DNA from 3 places in the Parabacteroides sp. AT13 genome. Region 1 is predicted to be linked to each of the others. Evidence: riboswitches for the same ligand, from Rfam matches in the RefSeq annotation. Region 1 holds a riboswitch; each other region holds the start of a gene.
What was found. Region 1 has a riboswitch for cobalamin ahead of CI959_RS05660 (TonB-dependent receptor). Riboswitches for the same ligand answer to the same signal wherever they lie in the genome.
Positions count from the first base shown of each region.

Region 1 (5,888 bases):
GGTAAGGGCCACCAGACATTCGGCCAGTCCGATAAAGCCGATACCCAAGGTGCCTTGGTTGATAACGGAGGCAATCGAATCGTTAGGCTTCAATTTTTCCGAGCCTAACCACAAGGAAGACATCAACAACGGGAATTGCTTCGCGTAAGCGGTTTTCTGGAACTCCATACGCTCATGCAACTGACGAGCCGTAAGTTCCAGCATATGATCCAGTTTAGCGAAAAATAGGGCGATACGCTCTTCCTTGTTCTCCACCTGCATGCACTCGATAGCCAATCGCACGATATTGATCGTCGAGAAAGAGAGATTACCTCGTCCGATAGAAGTCTTCGGTCCGAAACGATTCTCGAATACACGGGTACGGCATCCCATGGTCGCTACCTCGTGGATATAGCGCTGAGGATCGTCCGCTTTCCAATCCTCGCTTTGGTTGAAGGTTGCGTCGAGATTCAAGAAGTTCGGGAAGAAACGACGGGCGGTGACCTTGCAGGCCAATTGGTAAAGATCGTAGTTGCGGTCTTCCGGCAGATAACTTACGCCTCGTTTCTTTTTCCATATCTGGATCGGGAAGATAGCGGTTTCGCCGTTACCTACGCCTCTGTAAGTACTTTTTAATAACTCCCGGATGATGCAACGACCTTCCGCCGAGGTGTCGGTTCCATAATTGATGGAGCTGAATACCACTTGGTTGCCTCCACGGGAATGGATTGTGTTCATATTATGGATAAAAGCCTCCATCGATTGGTGTACACGGCTTACCGTGCGGTTGATGGCATGTTGTATAACCCGTCTATCACCGCTTAATCCATCCAAGGTCTGTGTCAGGTAATCGTCGATAGGCTTATTATATAAGTGGGAGAAATCCTGCCCGTATAAATCCTCTAAGGTCTTTACTTCCTCGATAAAGCTATTACGTACGTAAGGTGCTAGGTAGAAATCGAACGCCGGTATCGCCTGTCCGCCATGCATCTCGTTTTGGGCGGTCTCTAGAGAGATACAGCCAAGGATACTAGCGGTTTCGATTCGTTTAGCCGGACGTGATTCGCCATGACCGGCGGAGAACCCGTATTTTAGGATGCGATCCAACGGGTGTTGTACGCAGGTCAAGCTTTTAGTCGGATAATAATCTTTATCATGAATATGGAGATAGTTGTTTGATACGGCTTCCTTGACCTCCTCGCTCAATAAATAGTCATCGACAAACGGTTTGGTGGTCTCGCTGGAGAATTTCATCATCATGCCGGCGGGTGTATCGGCGTTCATATTCGCATTCTCACGGGTGATATCGTTGGATTTGATATTGATAATCTCCAAGAACATATCCCGTGTTTTCGCCTTGCGGGCTACGCTTCGCTGATTTCGGTAAGCGATATATTTCTGCGCTACGTCCTTCCGGCTACTGGCCATCAATTCCAGTTCCACGGCATCTTGAATCGCCTCTACGGTCATTTGAGGTTCTCCCTTGAATGAGATATGATCTGTGATCTGGCGAATCAGTTGCATATCTTCTCCCTTGTCTGTATGCAACATGGCTTTACGGATAGCGGTTACTATCTTCTCCTCGTTGAAGCCAACGATACGCCCGTCCCGTTTAACAACTGTCTGTATCATGATGTCGATTAATTTGTGATTGATTATGCGTGCAAAGGTATCTTATTACTCCATATGATTTTCTTTTTGGAAAACTTTTTGCTGATTAAATTATGTTAAGGTGTTAATTTGTAGTGTATTGTAAAAAGTTTTGGAAAACTTTGTGTCTTGTATGATTGCTTTTGTTTTCCTTTTTTGGTGATGTGATGTGTTATAAGCTTCTCTTTGTAAAGCTTTTAAAGAACATAAGCCGGGATATATTTTTGTTTATATAAAATAATTCATACTTTTGCCCCCGTTTTGGTGATGACGTAAAACCATCCGGTTTCGTCATAAAGAGGGAATCCGGTGTGAATCCGGAGCAGTGCCCGCTACTGTAAGCTTTTGTAAAGTAGAAAACATTTCTCATACCACTGTCTGTAAAAGACGGGAAGGTCGTTTTCTACGAGGTAAGTCAGGAAACCTGCCAAGCGTTTTTATTGCTGTTTTTCTCGGGGTCAGGAAAGCGGAAATATACATAATAACAAATCGTTTATGAGAAGAAAGTGTTTGTGCGCGGCTTTAGCTGTAAGCTGTGTGATAAACGTATCACTTGCGCAGGTGCGTTTACAGGGTAAAGTCGTGGATGAAAGTAATGAGCCGATCCCGGGTGCGAATATCCGTGTGTCGGAATCATTAAATGGTACAACTACGGATGCGGGCGGAAAATTTGAGCTGAACCTTCCGGATGGCAACCATCGTATTCGTGTGACTTACCTTGGCTATGAACAGGGCGTGTATCAAACGGATCACTCGGAAAAAGATGTCGTTATTAAGTTGAAAGAAAAGTATGTGAATATCGATCAAGTGGTGGTAACCGGTACCGGTTCGCATCGCCGCATGAGTAATTCCCCTATTCCCGTGAAAGTGCTTACGGGAAAAGACTTGAAAGAGGCGAGCGTAACCAATTTCCAAGATGCGATGACCAAGCTGAATCCGAGTATCGTATTTATGGAAAACGGACAGGGGGCTACGATGAATATGAACGGATTGACGGAGAAATACGTGGTTATCTTGGAAAACGGTAAGCGTTTGGCCGGCGATGATACCTATTCCCGTATCGATATGTCTAACGTAAAGCGGGTAGAGATCTTGAACGGGGCCGCTTCCGCTTTGTATGGTAGCGACGCGATCGCCGGCGTTATCAATATCATCACGGATGATTCCCGCAATAAGGTGAACGTGACGAGCAATAGCCGTTATGGTAGCAAGAACCAATTCTTGCAGTCGGTCAACGCGGACGTGAATGTAGGGAAGTTCGGTTCATATACTTCTTATCAATATCAACGGGCCGATGGTTGGCAATTAAATCCCTATACGGAGAGTAAAGGCGAGTTGGTTCCTACCAATAAGCAAGCTTCCGAGGGATTTCACCGGAACGTGATCAACCAACGTTTCACGTACGACGCTACGGATCGTTTGTCTTTTTATGTGCGTGGTACTTTCTTCGGACGTTCCAGCGATCGTCCGATGCCGATGGATAAAGTGAATACGACCAACTATGATATGAGAAGAGAGACGTTCACTTATGGGGCGGGCGCTCAATACATGATTAATAAGAACTCTTATTTGAACGCTGATTATCTGTCGGACAATCATAGTACGTATAAGGATTTCTTTGATGGAAAGAAAAGCGGAGAGAGTGATATGACGAAACGGATTCATTACCATAACTTGAATGTCAAGGGAATCTTTCGTTTGGGCAAGTATAATAAGCTTTCGGCTGGTGCGGAGTTCATTAAAGAGTTACTGAGCAGTGAGACGGATAACATAACGGGTAAAAGTATGTACACGACCGCATTTTATGCGCAAGACGAGATCAATATCAATGAGCATTTCCAAGCATACGCGGGTTTGCGCTATATTTACCATGAGAATTTTAAGAGTTATGCGACTCCTAACGTGGCTTTGCTGTATAAGGTAGGCGGTTTTAATTTCCGCGGATCGTATGCGGCTGGTTTCCGTACACCTGAATTGAAAGAGTTGTATACGGAATCGGAGAAGAAAGCGTCCGGAGCGACTCGCCTTACGATCGGTAATCCGGATCTGGACCCGGAGAAGAGCGACAATTTCACGTTGAGCGCTGAATATACGATGAGGTTTTTCTCTTTGTCCGTGTCTGCTTTTATGAATAACGTACGTAGCTTGATTAACTATAAGATATTGGATACGGCGGAACGGGATGCTTATAACACCGCCCATGGTACGGATTATGATGAGATACAGATGCGTGCGAATATCGATAAAGCGAAGATCAAAGGTATTAACGTGGCCTTCAATAGTTATCTGGGAGCGGGCTTTACCTTGAATGGTGGCTATAGTTTCATGGATGGAAAAAACGTATATGAGGATGAGCCTTTGGATAAGACCGTTAAGCATAGTGGTACGGTAGCGGCTATGTGGTCTCATACTTGGAATAAGTATAAGCTGAACGTGAATTTTAACGGACGTATCCAAGGGGAACGTTATTCTACTTCTTATGGATATGCGCCGAAATATTCCTTGTGGAATCTCAATACGAGCCATACGTTTAGAGCCGGCGATTTCTTGTTGGAACCGGGAGTAGGTATCGAGAACCTTTTTGATTATGTAGACGATCGCCCCTTTAATTACAATTACGCTACATTGACCCCGGGCCGTACCTATTACGTCAGCCTTCTGGTCCGTTTCAAGCAGTAAACTGTCACATGTCAACTATCAACTAATATAATAATGTATAGGGGATTTTTACGATCCATGTTTGTTTGTTCACTCCTGCTTGGGTTCGCCTGTTCATTATGGGCGAAACCCGGGCGGGAGTTTTACGCTTCCGATATCCGGGAGAGCATGGAAAAGGGAGATAAGTTAGCGATCTTGATGGTACATTTCGGGAGTGCTTACCCGGAAGCTCGTACCCAAGTACTTGATGTGATGAACAAGCGTGTCAAGGAGGCTTTCCCAGACGTGGAAGTTCGGCAGGCTTATAGCGCCCGTAGCGTAGTGAGTCGGTTGAGGGCGCAAGGTGTTTGGGTTCAGTTGCCGGCGGACGCCTTGGTGGAGTTGCGTGATCAAGGGTTTACCCATGTAATTATCCAACCGACTATCATTATAGAGGGTGTGGAGATGGAAGCGATCCGCAAAGAGGCGGAACAGCGAAAAGGTTTGTTTAAGGATTTGCGTGTAGGTAATCCCTTGTTATATGATGATACCGATTATGAGGCGGTGATGAAAGCGGTTTCCTCACCTTCTGGAGTGACTAAAAATGGGGCTAAGTTATTGGTGGCGCACGGAACTTATCATGCCAGTAACTCGGCTTACGCGAAATTGGGGTATATGTTCCAGACCAAAGGAATGAAAGATTATTATACCGGAACCCGTGAGGGTTTCCCTGCGATCGAGGATGTAGGTGAGCAAATGCGCCAAGCCGGTCATAAGCGTGTGCAGTTGATTCCTTTTATGTTCGTACTGATTCGAGGTACGGAAAATACGGTTACGGATTTCTGGCAGAAAGGGCTACGTCAACAGGGTTTCGATGTGGATATTTATTTAAAGCCTCTAGGTGAGAATCCGGCGATCCGGTCTTTATTTATCGATCACATCCGTTTCGCCATGAAATATAAACGGGCGACGATTTTTGATCGAAAGAAATTATATACACACTGAACAATTGAGAATTGAAAATTAGTGAGTACTTACTGAACCAATTTTCAATTCTCAATTCTCAATTATTTACTGGTAGTCTTCTCCGGTTTCCCAAGCCTCCGCATCATTATATAATGCTTTTAGATGGTTCACCCAGATCTGACGAACAGCGTCGTAATCGCCTAAGCCTATGATCTTACAGTTCTCTAAACTTCCGTTATGGCTTTCTTTCGTGTCAATCTTGAAGCCCATCTTCAAAAGTTTTAGTCTCCAGCAAGCGTCGGCGTTAGGAGCGGCAGCGCTGAAATCATCACCCTCCTCGATACCCCAAAGGTCATTATGCGCATGGTCTCCGGCAATAGACATGAACGGAGCTAAGGAGATCGTGATCTCTTCCGGTTTTAAGTTGTGATCCTCGCAGTATTTGGTAAGTTTGGAATAGACACATTCCTCATTTGGTTCGCCTTCTTCCGGCCAGAACAACATATCTCCGTAATCAACGGTACCTACGAATACATTCTTGTTAGCGGCCAAGGCTTGCATAGCCTCTTCTGTTTCCGTGTATTTCGTATTTGCGTTATAGTTTTTATCCGGGTTACCATGTCCCATTAATAAAAGGATGTTCTTGTTATCAGCCA
Region 1 covers NZ_NQMH01000001.1:1,261,501-1,267,388, reverse strand. The annotation lists gene CI959_RS05665 (anaerobic ribonucleoside triphosphate reductase) at 1-1,611, opposite strand, end outside; cobalamin riboswitch at 1,875-2,076, shown strand; gene CI959_RS05660 (TonB-dependent receptor) at 2,125-4,308, shown strand; gene CI959_RS05655 (sirohydrochlorin cobaltochelatase) at 4,342-5,271, shown strand; gene CI959_RS05650 (sirohydrochlorin cobaltochelatase) at 5,338-5,888, opposite strand, start outside.

Region 2 (5,888 bases), on a different contig from region 1:
AGCAATATAATATGTAAATTTAAGGTTATGTCAACAGTAAGATTTAGTCAGGTTACATTTGCTACTAAATCGTGGGTAGCAGAAGCATGGGAAAAGATGGTAGTGGAATTGTTTAGCGGTCGTGTCGTAGCGGAAGTCAAACAATTGGATGAAGTATGTGAATCAAAGTGGGAAGTAGAATTGAAGAAGCTTCAAAACGAGGTTCATTCTTTATGTCATCATGCGATCCATCAATTGCTCCCGATAGCCGGCTCTTATCAACAGGCGTTACTGGATGACGTTGCCCAAGCCTATACGGTATACGCTCCGGAAGAAGCAGAGTCTATCTTCAACCGGGGAAACCAAGCGATCGAGGATATCAAAGGACATGTATCGGGTATTCGCTACAACGCTTGTAAAATGCGTGAGGCGAACCGTAAAGTAAGCGAGTTGGAAGATATGCACGCAAAAGCGGTCATGTACCATAATTCAGTGAAACCTTATATGGATACACTTCGTTTCCATATCGATCAGCTTAAGCATATATTGCATGTAGCGTAATAAGATGGGCTGTCCGGGTTTGGTTACTCTCCGGGCAGCCTTCTTCTTTTAGCGAGGTTGGATAATCAGTAGGGAGAAATAGGGGAAATCCTTGGAATGTATAGTGGCGATATCAGTAGTATAATATTCTTTTCTTGTTCCTACATTCTCGAAATAATGAAAAACCGCCTTATCCGCATACTGCCGGATACAAGTATGAATAGCCTCTTGGCAACCCGGTAATTTCATGATGACGATGATCATTCCATTTTCTATTTTTGCCGAAAGTTCATCGAACGACGCAGTCCCGGGGATTACGTTAATTTGCTCCTCTTGTTTTACGATATGTATCCCGGCCAAGGCACCTGCCGCTATAAATGCCGGAATTCCTGCGATTCGATCTACCGGGATTCCTGTTTCCTCGAATTTATCGTATACATATTGTATAGATGAATAAAAACCAGCGTCTCCCTCGGCGACGATCACGATTTGTTTCCCTTTCAAATATTCAGCTTGGGCATCCAGAAACAATTCGTTATAAGCGTTTAACGCATCTGTCCGTTCCTTACTCATTGGCAAAATAAACGGATGGATCAAGGATTCGTCTACCTCAATAGCTTTCAATATATCCGTCGCCCGAGATATGATTCCATGCTTGCCTTGTGTAGCAGGACAATAGATAATATCAGCCTTTTGTAATGTTTTAAGCCCTTTCAGCGTAATTAATTCCGGATCACCGGGACCTAATGAGACGAAGTGAATAGGATGATTCATGTGTATCTGTTTTTATTTGAAACGCAAAAGTCCTTAAAATTGTGGATGTATACAAATATTCTTACTACTTTTGTCACTGTAACAGGCTCCGCTTATCTCTTTTTCCGGGAGGCGGATTAAAAGGGAACCGGGTGAGAATCCCGGACAGACCACGCTGCTGTGAACTTTTAAACATTCGGACAATACCTTGGCCACTGGTTTTGTAATCGGGAAGGCGTCCTGAATGGAAGTAAGTCAGAAGACCTGCCGGTTCATAAATAAATGTTGCTGTCCCGTGGAGCAGGACGAGAGTAACTGTCAATGATCAACTGTCAATTAAACAAGGATTATGAATAAGTTTATAGCGGGTGGATGCTTGCTTTTATCGGTATTGACTTTATCATGTACTTCAGGTATCCGTGAAAAAGGAGAAATAGGGAAGACGGCTTCCGTAGAGCAATCTGCGTTCTCGCAAGAGCAGGTTAAGCCTTTATACGCCCAAGGATTCAAGCTTACCTATGCGGATCAATATCTCTTGGCTGATATCCAAGATCCTCAAAATGAGGAAAGCACCACGTTTCATTATGCGTTCGTGAAAAGAGGTGCGAAACCCACGGGGATTCCCGCTGATTATACGGTGATAGAGCTTCCTATCCGAAGCGTTATCTGTATGACTTCCCTGCAATTATCGAACTTTATTAAATTGGGTGCCTTGGATAGGGTCGTTGGGATTACCAGTACACGGCATTTGTTCAATAAAGAGATGAACGAACGCCTGAAAGAAGGTAAAACCGCTAAGATCGGTATCGAGGGGAATTTCGATAACGAGGTTATCATGAGCGTGAATCCTGATTTGATCCTTGTATCGCCATTCAAGCGGGGAGGCTATGAGATGCTGAAAGACGTGGGTATTCCCTTGATTCCCCATTTGGGTTATAAGGAGACTACGCCATTGGGACAGGCCGAGTGGATCAAGTTCGTAGGCTTGCTGTTGGGGATAGAGAAAGATGGCAATGAGCGTTTCGCCACCATCGAGAAGAGGTATAATGAATTAAAGGAACTTACGGCGGATGGTAAGGTTAAAAAACGTCCGATCGTTTTTAGTGGCGAGTTACGGGGTGGAAACTGGTATGCCGTAGGAGGAAAGAGCTTCTTAGCGCAACTTTTCAAGGATGCCGGCGCTGATTATTTCTTGAAAGATGATGAGCGATCCGGTGGTGTTACATTAGACTTCGAGACGGTCTATAACCAAGCGGACGACGCTGATTATTGGCGTATCGTGAATAGTTTCCCGGGAACGTTCAGCTATGAGGCATTGAAAGAGCAAGATCCTCGTTATGAGGATTTCCGTGCGTTCCGGGAGAAAGGAATTATCTATTGTAATATGAAGAACACGCCGTTTTATGAGAGTATGCCGACAGAACCGGAGATCGTCCTAGCGGATTTGCTTCATATCTTTCATCCGGATTTATTACCGGATCATGAGTCGGTCTATTATTCTCGACTTAAATAAGGAACACTGATGAGACATTCAAATACCCTATGGATGCTGGCGATTGTCACGGCTATTTTTGTTCTAATCTTTTTGAATTTGGTGTTGGGGTCAGTCTCTATTCCTCTTCAATCGGTTTGGCATATTATCTGGAATTTAGGAAATGAGCCTATTACATGGCAGAATATTATCTGGAAATCCCGACTACCACAGGCATTGACAGCGTTGGTAGCGGGAGCTGGCTTATCCATCAGCGGCTTACAGATGCAAACCGTTTTCCGTAATCCATTGGCCGGACCTTCGGTCTTAGGTATCAGTTCGGGAGCGAGCATGGGTGTCGCTTTCGTGGTGTTGTTAAGCGGTAGTTTAGGGGGCGTTGCCTTGAGTAAACTTGGTTTTATGGGGGAGATCGCCTTATCGATAGCGGCCGTGATCGGTTCCTTATCCGTGATGGCGCTGATCGTGTATGTTTCCCAAAAGGTAAAAGGAAATGTCACGTTGTTGATTATCGGTGTGATGATCGGTTACGTGGCAAACGCCGTGATCGGTGTACTTAAATTCTTTAGCGTCGAGGAGGATATCCGTGCATACGTGATTTGGGGATTGGGTAGTTTCGCCCGTGTTTCCGGTAATCAGATGACGTTGTTCGTGATTCTTATGACAATCTTGATCCCTCTCTCGTTCCTGCTTATCAAGACCATGAACTTGATGCTTCTTGGGGATAGCTACGCACGCAATTTGGGACTTAATATCAAGCGGGCCCGTTTGTTGGTTATCACCTCGGCTGGGGTCCTTACGGCGATTGTCACTGCTTATTGCGGACCTATTATCTTCTTGGGGCTAGCCGTTCCGCATTTATGCCGGGCCATATTTCAAACTTCCGACCATCGGATTTTAATGCCTGCGGTCTTATTCGCCGGTGCGGCGTTGGCGTTGATCTGTAATTTGATCGCCCGTATGCCGGGGTTCGAGGGAGCGTTACCTGTCAACTCGGTAACCGCTTTAGTAGGTGCTCCAGTAGTGGCCTCAGTATTATTTAGAAAACGTAAGAATGAATTGAACGAGTAAGATGAAACAAGATACGATTCATATTAACGGACTTTCGATCGGTTACCATTCTAAGAGTAGTACAAAGCTGGTAGCTAAAGGTATACACTCTACGATCTATAGTGGTGAATTAACCTGTTTGCTGGGTGCTAACGGGGTGGGGAAGTCTACTTTATTGCGCACGTTATCGGCTTTCCAACCTAAATTAGATGGGGAAATATTGGTCCTAGGAAAAGATATAGATACTTATTCCGATAAGGAATTGAGCACCACGATCGGTGTCGTGCTGACCGATAAATGTGAGATCCGGAATATGTTGGTACGGGAATTGGTCGGGATGGGACGTAGCCCGTATACCGGCTTCTGGGGTAAGTTGAGCAAGGATGATAAGCGGATCGTGGAAGAATCCATCGCCCTTGTCCGCATTGAGGAACTAGCATCCCGCATGGTCCATACCTTATCGGATGGAGAACGCCAGAAAGTGATGATCGCTAAGGCGCTCGCTCAGGAGACTCCGGTTATTTACTTGGATGAACCTACCGCATTCCTTGATTTCCCCAGCAAGGTAGAGATTATGCAATTACTCCATCATCTAACCCGGAAAACGAATAAGACGATATTTATGTCCACTCACGATTTGGAGCTGGCTCTTCAGATATCGGATAAGATCTGGTTAATGGACAAAGCGAATGGTATCTCTACCGGTACTCCCGAGGATTTGGCATTGAGTGGTCATCTAAGCAACTTTTTCGCCCGGAAAGGGATTGTTTTCGATAAGGATACCGGATTATTCCGTATAGATAATCAATTCTCTCGACAGATTCGCCTCGTTGGACATGGACAGAAATACGCTATGGTGCGTAAAGGGCTCCAGCGAAACGGAATTTTGGCGAATCGGGAAGTGGAATCGAATATTTGGATTGAGACTGGCGATTTAAAGACCACCCACTTTATCATCCATGAGACTTCCGGCGGTACCTATATCACCCAAACGATAGAAGAATTACTTGCCTATTTTGATACTGAAAAATCATAACTATGAAATTTTCAATTCATAACTATGTTTTTCTTCATTCATAGTTATGAATTTTTTCCATTTACATCCATTGTTTTAAAGTAAGCTAGCTTCGTCGACTTTCCTGTAATTGCTTGAAAGATACATACAACTTTAATTCCACCATTCCTGTCACTCCTACGGCTGTGTGGAGTACAGGTGTTGTATATACCAACACATCTTCTCGCTTTTCAATTTCAGTTTGATCAAATGGTCCGGGAACAGCCACCCCTAATACTTGTCTGCCTTTCGTAGGGAATGGCTACAGACAAGAAGAATAAGCTTCCCATACAGATAATTTTTCTTGTTCCCATATAATTATTATTTAAAAGTTTTTTGGGAAAAAATAGCGGTTATTTGGGGTGTAGACTGTATCAATTCCACAGATATAATAACCAATTTCATCGGACGGTGAGAAACGTATGAAAGAAAAGGTTATCTTTGCAATCGAAGCCAAATACAATTGAAGATGAATGAGATAAAGAGAATAGACACTGTGCAGCAATACAACGATTATTTCGGTATGGAAACGTTGCATCCGCTGGTTACGGTCATCGATGCGCGAGAGGCTAATCCGGTACATTTCTGTCCGAAACTCTATAATTTGTATGCTATCTTGATGAAAGACCCGGACTGTGGTACTCTCAAATATGGTCGTAGCATCTATGACTATCAGCAAGGCACGATGCTTTTTCTCGCTCCGGGGCAGGTCATGGGGTCTGACGATGACGGTCAGTTGCATCAACCCGGTGGATGGCTGCTCGCTTTTCATCCCGAACTGGTACGTAACACTCCGTTAGCCCAATTCATCAAAAACTATAGTTTCTTCTCCTATTCCGCCAATGAAGCACTCCACTTGTCTGAACAGGAAAGGCGAACCATTATTGACTGCATGTGCAAAATCAGAGAAGAATTGCTCCATCCCATAGACAAGCATACGAAATCACTGATTACAGACAATATAAAACTCCTACTTGATTATTGTGAGCGGTTCTATGACCGTCAATTCGAAACGCGGGAGAA
Region 2 covers NZ_NQMH01000002.1:843,735-849,622, reverse strand. The annotation lists gene CI959_RS17930 (hypothetical protein) at 28-540, shown strand; gene CI959_RS17925 (precorrin-2 C(20)-methyltransferase) at 589-1,293, opposite strand; cobalamin riboswitch at 1,360-1,559, shown strand; gene CI959_RS17920 (ABC transporter substrate-binding protein) at 1,622-2,785, shown strand; gene CI959_RS17915 (iron ABC transporter permease) at 2,795-3,832, shown strand; gene CI959_RS17910 (ABC transporter ATP-binding protein) at 3,834-4,847, shown strand; gene CI959_RS17905 (AraC family transcriptional regulator) at 5,335-5,888, shown strand, end outside.
Region 2: linked by a shared signal. The riboswitch ahead of CI959_RS17920 (ABC transporter substrate-binding protein) and the one ahead of CI959_RS05660 (TonB-dependent receptor) in region 1 are both predicted to bind cobalamin.

Region 3 (5,888 bases), on a different contig from region 1:
GCCAGACGGAAAACGACATCCAGAGGTTCGTAATTCTTTTTTAGATATTCCACGAAATCATCCCCATAGAATTTCTTAGCCCAGACAAGCATATCGATCTCACTATAATATCCCGCACGCAAAGGGTCGTCTAATAAGGTGAATCCGGTGCTTTCCCACAATGTGTGTAAACGCTCGTGGATCATATCCTGCATCCTTTTCTTATAGGTATTTTCCGCATCTAATAGAGCGAAAGACGCAAACAGAGACATTTGTGTTTGTTGTGGCAAGGAAAGACCGGCCGTATGATTCAAGGCTACTTGACGGCTATCGGCTACCATACGATCAATAAAGCGGATATCCTCGGGATGTAAGGATAGACTGCTATATCGTTTTTTTAGAAGCTCCTGTTTATCTCTTGGCAATTCACGGATCATCCGGTCGTAAATATTATCTTGATGTAAAGCGATTATCGCCAATCTCCATCCGGTTGCCCCGAAATATTTGGAGAAAGAATAGACACATAACGTATTCTTTGGTAATTCGGCCATCATCGAGCGAAAATGCGGAATAAATGTCGCATACACGTCATCCGTAATAATCATAAGGTTGGGATTGTCGTTCCGTACGATCTCAACGATCCTATTCATCAATGCTTTTGTCAATCCGTATGAAGGCGGGTTGCTCGGGTTTGTTATGAAAGCGGCTTTCACGCTAGGATCTTTTAGGACATCTAAATCCTTTTCTTGATATTGCCACGTGTGATAGCCGTCTTTTGTCATCTTCAAAGCTTTTATCTCTATGACATTAAAAAGATAACGGGCCTGTTCCGGAATCTCTATATAAGGAGTGAATACCGGAGCGAAAAGGACGATCTTGTCTCCCTTATTCAACAAGAAATTCTGCTGCAAGGAATCGAAGATGTAACACATGGCGGCAGTTCCGCCTTCGGCAGCGAAAAGGTCGAATACTCCCTCGGGGGGCCGGTTGTCACATAATTCTTGGTCTAAATAATCCCGCACGAGCATTTCCGTATATTTCAAGATACGATCGGGAACCGGATATTGATCACCAATGACACCTTCCGCCCATTCATATACAAGCTCATTCTCATCTACACCTTTTTCCGTGACCAGATATTCATAGGTACCCTTCAATAAAGTAGCGCCGGGAGATTGCGCATGTTTCTTTAGAAACTGTACGAAGCGAGACGCGATCCTTTTGCGGTTGGGAACCCCTGCGGCTCCGGCCATCTCATCTGCCAATTCGGTTTCCCGCTGGCATTCCTCCAAGGCGAACTGCCCTAATAGGAAGAATGCCTCCCGTGGAACCGTACTGATCCAGTTTGGATTTCCCCTTCCTGCGTTCAGCATGATGTGCGTACTTTTACGAGCGCTCTCATCCGCTAACTCTATCAAGATGTTCTTTAGCTCGAAAGGGCTAATCTCCGACATCTTTTTCTCATATTCTCTCGTGACATGTATTTTCTTCTTGTCCATACATTATATATATTACATGATTAGCACAATAACGACACCCCAGATGATTAATAAAGTATTACCCACCGCATAGGTAACGGTATAGCCTAAGGCTGGAGTCTCACTTCCTACGGCATCTTCCACCGCTCCTAATGCGGCGGTTGTCGTACGTGAACCTGCCGTGCAACCTAAAGTGATAGCCGGATGGAACTTAAAAACGTAACGTCCCATCAGAATACCGATGATAAGCGGGATAGATGTCGCTAAAGCACCGATAATAAATAAACTTATACCGACTTCCTTCAATCCGGTCACGAAACTGGGACCCGCCGTGATACCGACTACGGCGATAAACATATTCAGTCCCAAATTATTTAATATCCAGACGGAAGGCTCCGGAATACGCCCGAAGGTCGGATGCTTGGAACGAAGCCATCCAAAGACGAGTCCGGCTATCAAAGCGCCGCCACTCGTACTCAGGCTGATCGGGACACCTCCGAAATGAATCGCGAGCGAACCTAAAATTCCCCCTAAGAAAATACCGATACCCACGAAAATCAAATCGGTCTGATTGGTTGGGCGATCGGGATATCCTAAAGTCGTAGCCGCTTTATTTACCTCTGATTTCATACCCACCAATTCCAACATATCACCGGAATCTATCACCGTAGCGGCCAAGACCGGGATATTGATACCCGCACGCCTTATGGACTTGACGCTAACACCGTGCATGAACGATTGATTGCGTAAATAGCAGATCTTTTTCCCCACGTATTCCTTATGGATCACTAGTACGGGTAACGTCTCTGCCGGAAAATCGAGCAATTCAATGTCATTGACCTCGTCGCCAATCCAGTTCTCCTCTCCGATCACGAATTCCCGGCGACCGCTTAGGACAACCTCATTTCCGGTATGTAAAACCAAATCCGGTTTAACATCGGTTAGTACATTATTAATACGGACACGCTCCACGAACAAATGCCGTCCTAATTGGTCCAGATATTCCTCCAACTGCTTTACGCTTTTACCCTCCTTGAACCATTCATTACTAATCTTATAGGCCCGGAAAGTTACCGGACGGGCGGCAGGCATAAAGCCCGGTTGCTCGCTCTCGTCGTTATTTCCCATTTTAGCCTCTAGCTCTTTACAGGCTTTTTTCACGTAGTCGAGTCCTCCTAAAAGACGTGGCCCGATATCACTCACCAACCATGCGGATCCTGCCGTACCGAAAATATAAGTTACCGCATAGGCCACGGGCATCACGTTGACCATAGCGCTTTTATCCGTATCGCTAATATTCATCTGTCCGATCGTATCTTCGGCAACTCCTAATACTGCCGACATCGTCTGGGAGCCCGCCAATAATCCTGCGGCCTCGCCTGCGTTATATCCCATAAGTTTCGCCAGTAAAAAAGGAGCGATCAAGCAACACACACACATGACGGCGGCGAAAAGCATTTGAGGAAGACCTTCCTTTTTCAATCCCCGGAAGAACTGTGGCCCAACACTATATCCTACAGCGAAGAGGAACATCAAGAAAAAGACGGACTTTAACGGTCCGCTTATATCGATTTTTAATTGCCCGATCAATACACCGACCAATAATACGCTGGTAACCGTTCCCAGCGTGAACTTCTTTATCTTAAACTTGCCAATCCAGAAACCGAGAGCTAAGGTTATGAAAATAGCTAGCTCCGGATAATGTTGAAGTAAATTAGTTATCCATTCCATATCTATTTATTTGATGTTAAACAAAAAAGATGCTATTGAAACAGGGATTCTTTGAAAGATGTTGTTACTTTTCGGGATTATTTATATAAATTTGCGACCGCTTAGGTGATAGAGTTTGTCTACCGACAATTCTATAAAAGGGAATCCGGTTAGAATCCGGAACAGTGCCCGCTACTGTGAAGCTCTTGAAAAGGAAAGCGTTCTGCTATGCCACTGTCTTAAGAAAGATGGGAAGGTTGCTTTCCGAGCCAGTCAGGAAACCTGCCAAGCGAAGTAATGATTAATTCCTCCCGGGGTTAGGAGTAATTAAGAGGATAGAAATATCACCTATATCTAAAAGATGTTGGAGACGGAATAATACGTTGTCTCCGTGGGATTGATATGTAATCTAATTATTAATATATTCATATGATGAGGAAACACTTACTATCTTTCTTCCTGCTGGTCATCAGCCTAGTTTGTCGTGCGCACGATGGCGAGAATTTTGTAGCATCCGATTTATTCGCCTCTTTACAACCGGGCGATAAGGCCGCTTTATTGATGGTACATTTTGGAACAACCCATGATGATACCCGTGCCTTGACAATCGACGCGATCAATCAAAAAGCGAAAGAAGCTTTCAAAGATGTTGAGTTGCGTGAGGCATGGACTTCTCGCATTGTAATGCGCCGCTTAAAAGCTCGTGGCGTAGAGAAACTGAACCCGATCGAGGCCTTGGAAAAATTAAAGACTGATGGTTATACACATGTCTTGATCCAATCCACGAATATAATCGAAGGTATCGAGATGGAATCCTTACGTAAGGATGTTGCCACCATGAAATCTTCTTTCAAGGAGATTCGTATCGGTAATCCTTTATTGTATACACCGGAGGATTATGAGGCGGTAATCGTCGCTATCACAAAAAATGGGGCGAAAGAAGGCGCTACTTTATTGGTAGGCCATGGCACTTATACTCCGGCGACGGCTCAATATGCCATGTTGGATTATATGTTGAAGGAGAAGGGATTCAAGGATTATTCCGTAGGAACCATCGAGGGCTATCCTACTTTTGATACGATGGTAGCCCAAGTAAAGGCCAATGGAACGAAGAAAGTCTTGTTGATGCCATTTATGTTTGTCGCCGGAGACCATGCGAAAAACGATATCGCCGGTGATTGGAAAGAGGAACTGGAAAAGAAAGGCTACGAGGTAAGCGTATTTATGGAAGGTCTGGGACAGAATCCGGATATTCAGAAGATCTTCATCGAACATGCCCGTTTCATGGCTAAACATAAGATGATCGATATCGTTGATAAGAAGAAAGCTTATGCGGTAGAGAAGGACTAAAAAAGTTCTCCAAATCTATGTTTTATTCCTTTCGGAAGAAAAAGTAATTCCTTCCGAAAGAAACTAAATTTTCATTCGAAGGAAAATGGAATTTCTTTCGAAAGGGATTTCACATGCATACAATAAACAGTTATAATGCTAAATATATGAAAAGAGTTTTGACAATCTTACCGTTGACAGCCTTATGTATCAGTACGATGCAGGCACAACACAAGAATGAGTACACGAATTTCGCCGATACGACATTCAATATTCAAGAAGTCGTAGCGACCGCCGCACGCAAGCCACGTCCACAAATCACGAAGTTGGACGTACCTATGAAATATCTTCCTATTTCAATTAATAGCATTACGGCGAGTAGTTTGGAGTTGCGAGGTATCCGTAATATCCAAGATGCGGTACGCTTTATGCCGGGCGTACGATTCCAGACATCTTATGGCGCATTTCAACAATTGTCGATCCGTGGTTTCGATCATTCTATCATGATGATAGACGGTATCCGCGATGAACGTTCGGCAATAAACAACTCTTATCCCGTACCCGATCTATCCTGTATCGAGTCTATTGAATTATTAAAGGGACCGGCTTCTGTACTTTACGGACATTCAGCCGTAGGTGGAACCTTGAATATCGTTCGTAAATCCCCGTCAGAGAAACAGAGCGTTAATGCTCGATTGGCCTACGGTAGTTACGAGAATAAAGAGGCGACACTTGGCATGGGCGGTAAATTGGTCGGTCCGGTCAATTATTACGCCAATGTCAACTTTTCCGATCAAGAGGGCTGGCGTGATAATGGCAACCGTCGCTTTTCCGGTTATCTGGCATTGCAAGCTAAAATGACGGAACGTGACATATTAGATGTTCGCGGAGGTTTTAACCGCGACTTCTATGGGACGGAGATCGGTCTTCCCGATTTAATGGCAAATGATGTATATAATGTGCAAACAGGACAGTTATATCTCCATAAAAATGAGATGCTACCGGGACTTGACCGTGAGGCTCGCTACAATAACGAGTCCGACTTTATGAAGAATCACGCATGGAACGTATCGACGCAATACACACATACTTTTTGGAACGGCGCGAAACTAACAGATCGCCTTTCTTACAATAACGACGATATCAACTATTTTGGGACGGAAGCCCTCGACTATCTCGAAAGTGATGATCCGATCTATGATCATTATTATATGAAAAACGGCCAGAAAAAATATATCTGTTTGGACAGTGTATATCTTTCTTTCCCGCTTCGCTTCTCCCATATAGCCAAGACGGTAGCCAATACGCTCGAGCTAAGCGGTAAATTCAGGACGGGTGAGATAAAGCATACGTATATGGGAGGTTACTCTTTCGTCGCCTTGAATCGTACCA
Region 3 covers NZ_NQMH01000002.1:775,958-781,845, forward strand. The annotation lists gene CI959_RS17630 (bifunctional aspartate transaminase/aspartate 4-decarboxylase) at 1-1,478, opposite strand, end outside; gene aspT (aspartate-alanine antiporter) at 1,491-3,188, opposite strand; cobalamin riboswitch at 3,275-3,472, shown strand; gene CI959_RS17640 (sirohydrochlorin cobaltochelatase) at 3,600-4,517, shown strand; gene CI959_RS17645 (TonB-dependent siderophore receptor) at 4,664-5,888, shown strand, end outside.
Region 3: linked by a shared signal. The riboswitch ahead of CI959_RS17640 (sirohydrochlorin cobaltochelatase) and the one ahead of CI959_RS05660 (TonB-dependent receptor) in region 1 are both predicted to bind cobalamin.